Regions from separate parts of the Pseudomonas sp. B7 genome, predicted to be linked through region 3. Evidence: predicted binding sites of a transcription regulator. Region 3 holds the regulator's gene; each other region holds the start of a gene.
The links. Region 3 encodes sigma-54, which starts transcription at its own class of promoters, with help from an activator protein. Its sites were predicted from a motif close to ANTGGCATNNANNTTGCTNT; they were not measured.
Positions count from the first base shown of each region.

Region 1: a site for sigma-54 is predicted at 878-897, ahead of glnA (glutamate--ammonia ligase). Genes of this name have one in related genera too.
Region 2: a site for sigma-54 is predicted at 728-747, ahead of glnK (P-II family nitrogen regulator). Genes of this name have one in related genera too.

Region 1 covers NZ_JAERRE010000004.1:202,954-205,227, reverse strand. Annotated here, with positions in the region: gene glnA (glutamate--ammonia ligase) at 1-784, opposite strand, end outside; gene thiI (tRNA uracil 4-sulfurtransferase ThiI) at 1,112-2,274, shown strand, end outside.
Region 2 covers NZ_JAERRE010000007.1:246,561-248,834, forward strand. Annotated here, with positions in the region: gene JKA62_RS17550 (accessory factor UbiK family protein) at 275-535, opposite strand; gene glnK (P-II family nitrogen regulator) at 934-1,272, shown strand; gene JKA62_RS17560 (ammonium transporter) at 1,310-2,274, shown strand, end outside.
Region 3 covers NZ_JAERRE010000008.1:216,032-218,305, reverse strand. Annotated here, with positions in the region: gene lptB (LPS export ABC transporter ATP-binding protein) at 1-232, shown strand, start outside; gene JKA62_RS19080 (RNA polymerase factor sigma-54) at 419-1,912, shown strand; gene hpf (ribosome hibernation-promoting factor, HPF/YfiA family) at 1,986-2,274, shown strand, end outside.

The DNA of each region.
Region 1 (2,274 bases), on a different contig from region 3:
CGTACAGAGGCTTCGGCATGAAGGTCGCGGTACGGCCGTAGGCGTCGGCAACGTTGTGGACAACGTATTTCAGGGTCTGGGTTTCGTCGGCTTTCTTCACCAGGGTGTTGAACTTGACGCCGATTTCGTTCTGGCCGGCAGTTGCCACTTCGTGGTGGTGAACTTCAACGGTCAGGCCCATTTCTTCCAGTGCGTTGCACATGGAGGTACGGATTTCGTGGTCGTGGTCGAACGGCGGAACCGGGAAGTAGCCACCTTTCACGCCTGGACGGTGGCCTTTGTTGCCGCCTTCCACGTCCTGGTCGGACATCCACGAGCCTTGCTCGGAGTAGATCTTGAACATCGAACCGGAGATGTCGGACTTGAACTTCACTTCGTCGAAGATGAAGAACTCAGGCTCTGGACCGGCGAATACGGTGTCACCGATACCGGTGGTCTTCAGGTATTCCTCGGCGCGGCGGGCGATGGCGCGCGGGTCGCGATCGTAACCTTGCATGGTCGAAGGTTCGATGATGTCGCAGACCAGGATCAGGGTCGGCTCTTCGGTGAACGGGTCCAGAACGGCGGTTTCGTCGTCCGGCAGCAGGATCATGTCGGAGGCTTCGATGCCTTTCCAGCCAGCGATGGAGGAACCGTCGAACATCTTGCCAACTTCGAAGAAGTCGTCTTCCAGCGCATCGCGAGCCGGCATGGTCACGTGGTGCTGAGTGCCTTTGGTGTCCGTGAAGCGCAGATCAATCCACTTGACGTCATGATCTTTGATGAGTTGAACCGACTTCGACATAGTGTCCTCCGGGTGAATTAGGGCGGGTAGTGGATGCCCTTAATAGTGGTGATGCCGGCGCGAATACTCTGCCAAGGCAACCTGCCTCACAAGGGAGCAAATTGCATGCCAGTGCCCCAGCATGGGTTTTTTGCCCCAAATTCACGCTTCTGAAGGTCGAAAGCGCCTTAAAGGCGAAAATCTCGCCCTTTAATGTAGCGCTCAAATCGAAAAATGACCCGTTTTGGTGCGTGCAAAACCTTCTGCACATTAACTGGTTAAACCTTGAGCAATTTCCGCTATAATCCGCGCCCCCCTTTTTCGGCTGGCCCTGCGCGCGCTGTTTTCATGAAACTAATCGTAAAAGTCTTCCCCGAGATCACCATCAAAAGCCGACCTGTCCGGACGAAATTCATCCGCCAGCTGGCCAAGAACATCCGCACCGTGCTCCGCGACCTGGACCCGGCCGTGGTGGTGAACGGTGTGTGGGACAATCTCGAGCTGGAAACCCGCGTCACCGATCCCAAGGCCCTGAAAGAGATGGGCGAACGCCTGACCTGCATGCCGGGCATCGCGCACTTTCTGCAGATCGACGAGTACCCGCTGGGCGACTTCGACGACATCACCGAGAAGTGCAAGCAGCACTATGGCGATGCGCTGGCCGGGAAGATCTTCTCGGTGCGCTGCAAGCGTGCGGGCAAGCATGCGTTCAGCTCGATGGACGTCGAAAAATACGTCGGCAGCAAGCTGCGCCGTGAGTGCGGCGCTGCCGGAATCGACCTGAAGCAGCCGGAGATCGAAGTCCGCATCGAAGTTCGCGACAAACGGTTGTTCGTGATCCACAGCCAGCACAATGGCATCGGCGGCTATCCGCTCGGTGCGCTGGAACAGACGCTGGTATTGATGTCCGGCGGCTTTGACTCGACGGTAGCCGCGTACCAGATCCTGCGTCGCGGCCTGATGACGCACTTCTGCTTCTTCAATCTGGGCGGTCGTGCCCACGAATTGGGCGTGATGGAAGTCGCGCATTTCATCTGGAAGAAGTACGGCAGCTCGCAACGCGTGCTATTTGTCAGTGTTCCGTTCGAAGAAGTATTGGGCGAAATTCTCGGCAAGGTCGACGACAGTCATATGGGCGTCGTATTGAAGCGTATGATGTTGCGCGCAGCGTCGAGCATTGCCGAACGCCTGCACATCGATGCGCTGGTCACCGGCGAAGCGATTTCCCAGGTGTCGAGCCAGACGTTGCCGAACCTGTCGGTCATCGATTGCGTCACCGACAAGCTGGTGCTGCGACCGCTGATCGTCGCCCACAAGCAGGACATCATCGACACGGCCGACCAGATCGGTACCGGTGATTTCGCCCGGCACATGCCGGAATACTGCGGCGTCATCTCGGTCAACCCGAAGACCGCCGCCAAGCGTGGCCGGGTCGAGCACGAAGAGCAGGAATTCGACATGGCGGTGCTCGAGCGTGCGCTCGCAAACGCCAGACTGGTGCCGATCGATCG
Region 2 (2,274 bases), on a different contig from region 3:
AATTCTTTGCCATAGGTCGCGGCGACCTTCAAAAAGTGCCGCTGACTGGCAGAAATCGTATCGGCCAAACTGGGCGCAAACCCAGTGCTGAACATTCAGCATTGGGTGAGCTTAGGAATCTGGGCTTCACGACGCAATCGGACGGCGGGGTTGCCAGCTGTAGGATTCTGCCGAGATTCGGCAGCGAATCCTGAATGGCGGGAAGGTCGTTCCGACCTTCATTCGCGGGCAAGCCCGCTCCCACAAGGGGCCGCATTCACAAAGACACGAGGTGTTACTCCGCCGGCGGCGTCAGCTTCGCTTCCAGCTCGGCCACCTTCGCCTCAAGACTCTCCAGCCTGGCCCGAGTGCGCGCCAGCACCACCATCTGACTGTCAAACTCTTCGCGGCTCACCAGGTCCAGTTTGCTGAAGGCGCTTTGCAGCAGCATCTTGAACTGGCTTTCGATTTCGGCTTTTGGCAAGGGCGTGTCGCCGCTGAACAGGCGGGAGGCGGTGCCGCTCAGGGCGTCGAGGAAGTCTTTGGGCGCGAGCATGGGATATGTCCTGGAAACTATGGCCGGCAGTGTATCACGCAGTGTCTATAGTCATTTGCGCAGGCACGGATGCACGCTTTTCGCGCAACTGGATGCACGGCCACGCACCGTTGTTGTGCGTATCCCGAGTGCCATTTGGGTGATGGCATCTGCCGCAGCGGCCAAGGGATTGAAATCAGTGGTTTTTGGCGAGATGGCAAGCTTTCTGCTTAGACACCTTCGACCCATGCACTGATGCAGTCGCTGTGACGAATGCAGTGCGGCAGACGGAGCGGGGAGTTTCGTCTGGAGCGGTTAGCTGGCGTCGACAACGAAGCGTTACAAAGCCAGGCACTGCGCTTAGACTTGAGTCGGGTTTGTTTTCCTGGGGCAAGTCCACCAATTCGGGAGAGAGTTTCATGAAGCTAGTCACTGCCATCATCAAGCCGTTCAAGTTGGACGACGTGCGCGAGTCGCTGTCCGAAATCGGCGTGCAGGGCATTACCGTTACTGAAGTCAAAGGCTTCGGTCGGCAGAAGGGTCACACCGAGCTGTATCGCGGCGCGGAGTATGTGGTCGATTTTCTGCCCAAGGTGAAAATCGACGTTGCCATCGACGACAAGGATCTGGATCGGGTTATCGAGGCGATAACCAAGGCTGCCAACACCGGCAAGATCGGTGACGGCAAGATCTTCGTGGTCAATCTGGAACAGGCGATCCGCATCCGTACCGGCGAAACCGATACCGACGCGATCTAAGCGCCGCCACAAACCCAACGCCCCAGGAGAAAACAATATGACTCTGCGTAAATTCGCAGGGCTAGGAGCCCTGTTGTCTATCGTAATGCCCGGCCTGGCCATGGCGGCAGACGAAGTGGCAGCTCCAGTCCTGAACTCCGGCGACACCGCCTGGATGCTCACCTCCACAGCCCTCGTGCTGTTCATGACCATTCCCGGCCTCGCGCTGTTCTACGGCGGCATGGTCCGGTCGAAAAACATTCTTTCCGTGATGATGCAGTGCTTTGCCATTACCGGTCTGATCAGCGTCCTGTGGGTCATTTATGGCTACAGCATCGCGTTCGACACCACCGGCATGGAGCAGGGCGTCGTCAACTTCAATTCGTTCGTGGGCGGTTTCGGCAAGGCGTTCCTGGCCGGTGTCACGCCAGCGAGCCTGACCGGCCCGGCGGCGCTGTTCCCCGAGGCGGTCTTCATCACCTTCCAGATGACCTTCGCGATCATCACCCCGGCGCTGATCGTCGGTGCATTCGCCGAGCGGATGAAGTTCTCCGCGATGCTGATCTTCATGGGCATCTGGTTCACCCTGGTTTATGCACCGATCGCGCACATGGTCTGGTCCGGCAACGGCGGCCTGATGTGGGACTGGGGCGTACTCGACTTCGCGGGCGGCACCGTGGTGCACATCAACGCCGGTGTGGCCGGTCTGATTGCCTGCCTGGTACTGGGTAAACGCAAAGGCTTCCCGACCACGCCGATGGCGCCACACAATCTGGGTTACACCCTGATGGGCGCGGCGATGCTGTGGGTCGGCTGGTTCGGCTTCAACGCCGGTTCCGCTGCGGCCGCCAACGGCACCGCCGGCATGGCGATGCTGGTGACCCAGATCGCGACCGCCGCTGCTGCACTGGGCTGGATGTTCGCCGAGTGGATCACCCACGGCAAACCTAGCGCACTGGGTATCGCATCCGGCGTCGTTGCAGGTCTGGTGGCGATCACTCCGGCCGCTGGCACCGTGGGCCC
Region 3 (2,274 bases):
CGCCGGTGTCGACCCGATCTCGGTCGGCGACATCAAGCAGATCATCCATCACCTCAAGGCCAAGGGGATCGGCGTACTGATCACCGACCACAACGTCCGCGAGACGCTGGATATCTGCGAAACCGCCTACATCGTCAACGACGGCCAGTTGATCGCCGAAGGCGACTCAGAAACCATCCTCGCCAACAATCTGGTGAAGGAAGTCTATCTGGGTCACGAGTTCCGCCTGTAAGCGTGACAGCATTCGACCAGCCGTCCGGGTGCTGTAACATTGAAGCGCCTTTTTATACGCTTTTATTGTTACAGCGCTCTAGGCAAACACGACAGTTTCAGGCATATAATTTGCTTAAGTTTGGCGCTTCGGCGCCCTGTAGTGGATGGCGCATAGCGCCGGCGAATAAGGTGTTAAGCCCCTGCCATGAAACCATCGCTAGTCTTGAGAATGGGCCAGCAGCTGACGATGACACCGCAGCTGCAACAGGCCATCCGCCTGCTCCAATTGTCGACCCTGGATCTGCAACAGGAAATCCAGGAGGCTCTGGAATCCAATCCGATGCTCGAACGCCAGGAAGACGGCGACGACTTCGACAACTCCGATCCCATGGCCGACAACGCCGAACAGAAGCCCAACACCGAGATCCAGGAACCCTCCTATCAGGAGACCGCGCCGACAGTCGACAACCTCGAAGACGGCGAATGGAACGAGCGCATCCCCAACGAACTGCCCGTCGACACCGCTTGGGAAGACGTCTATCAGACCAGCGCCAGCAGCCTGCCGAGCAGCGATGATGACGAGTGGGACTTCACCACCCGCACCTCCGCCGGCGAGAGCCTGCAAAGTCACCTGCTGTGGCAGTTGAACCTTGCCCCGATGTCCGACACCGATCGCCTGATCGCTGTCACCCTGATCGATTGCATCAACAATCAGGGTTACCTCGACGAAACCCTCGAAGAAATCCTCGACGCCTTCGATCCGGAACTCGACATCGAGCTGGACGAAATCGAAGCCGTCCTGCACCGCATCCAGCAGTTCGAACCGGCCGGCATCGGCGCACGCAACCTGGGCGAATGCCTGTTGCTGCAATTGCGCCAGCTGTCGGCCAAGACCCCTTGGCTGGCAGAGGCCAAGCGTCTGGTCACCGATTACATCGACCTGCTCGGCAGCCGCGACTACAGCCAGCTGATGCGCCGCATGAAGCTCAAGGAAGACGAACTGCGCCAAGTCATCGAACTGGTGCAGAGCCTCAACCCGCGCCCCGGCTCTCAGATCGAATCCACCGAAGCCGAATACGTGGTACCTGACGTCATCGTACGCAAGGACAACGAGCGCTGGCTGGTCGAGCTGAACCAGGAATCGGTGCCGCGCCTGCGGGTCAACGCCCAGTACGCCGGTTTCGTGCGCCGCGCCGACACCAGCGCCGACAACACCTTCATGCGCAATCAGTTGCAGGAAGCCCGCTGGTTCATCAAGAGCCTGCAGAGCCGCAACGAAACCCTGATGAAAGTAGCGACCCAGATCGTCGAGCACCAGCGCGGCTTTCTGGAATACGGCGACGAAGCGATGAAGCCGCTGGTCCTGCATGACATCGCTGAAGCGGTGGGCATGCACGAGTCGACGATTTCCCGCGTGACCACGCAAAAGTTCATGCATACCCCGCGAGGCATATATGAACTGAAATACTTTTTCTCCAGCCATGTGAGCACTTCAGAAGGCGGTGAATGCTCGTCCACGGCGATCCGCGCGATCATCAAGAAACTGGTTGCCGCGGAAAATCAGAAAAAGCCGTTGAGTGACAGCAAGATCGCTGGTTTACTGGAGGCACAAGGCATTCAGGTGGCTCGCCGCACCGTCGCCAAGTACCGCGAATCCCTCGGGATCGCGCCTTCGAGCGAACGCAAGCGGTTGATGTAAGCCACGTTACAGCGTTCCAGTGGCAGGCTTTTCGGCCTGCCGCTTTATGCACTGGCAACGAAGGAGAAGCTGTATGCAAGTCAACATCAGTGGACACCAACTGGAAGTTACCCAGCCTCTGCGCGAGTACATCGAGCTCAAGCTCAAGAAGCTCGAAGGGCATTTCGACAAGATCACCAACGTACAGGTCACGATGTGCGTCGAAAAGCTGAAGCAGAAAATCGAAGCCACGCTGCATATTCCCGGCAATGAGGTCGTCGCAAACGCGGAACATACCGATATGTACGCTGCGATCGACGCGTTGACCGACAAGCTTGATAAACAACTCAAAAAGCATAAGGAAAAGACCCAGAGCCTGCTTC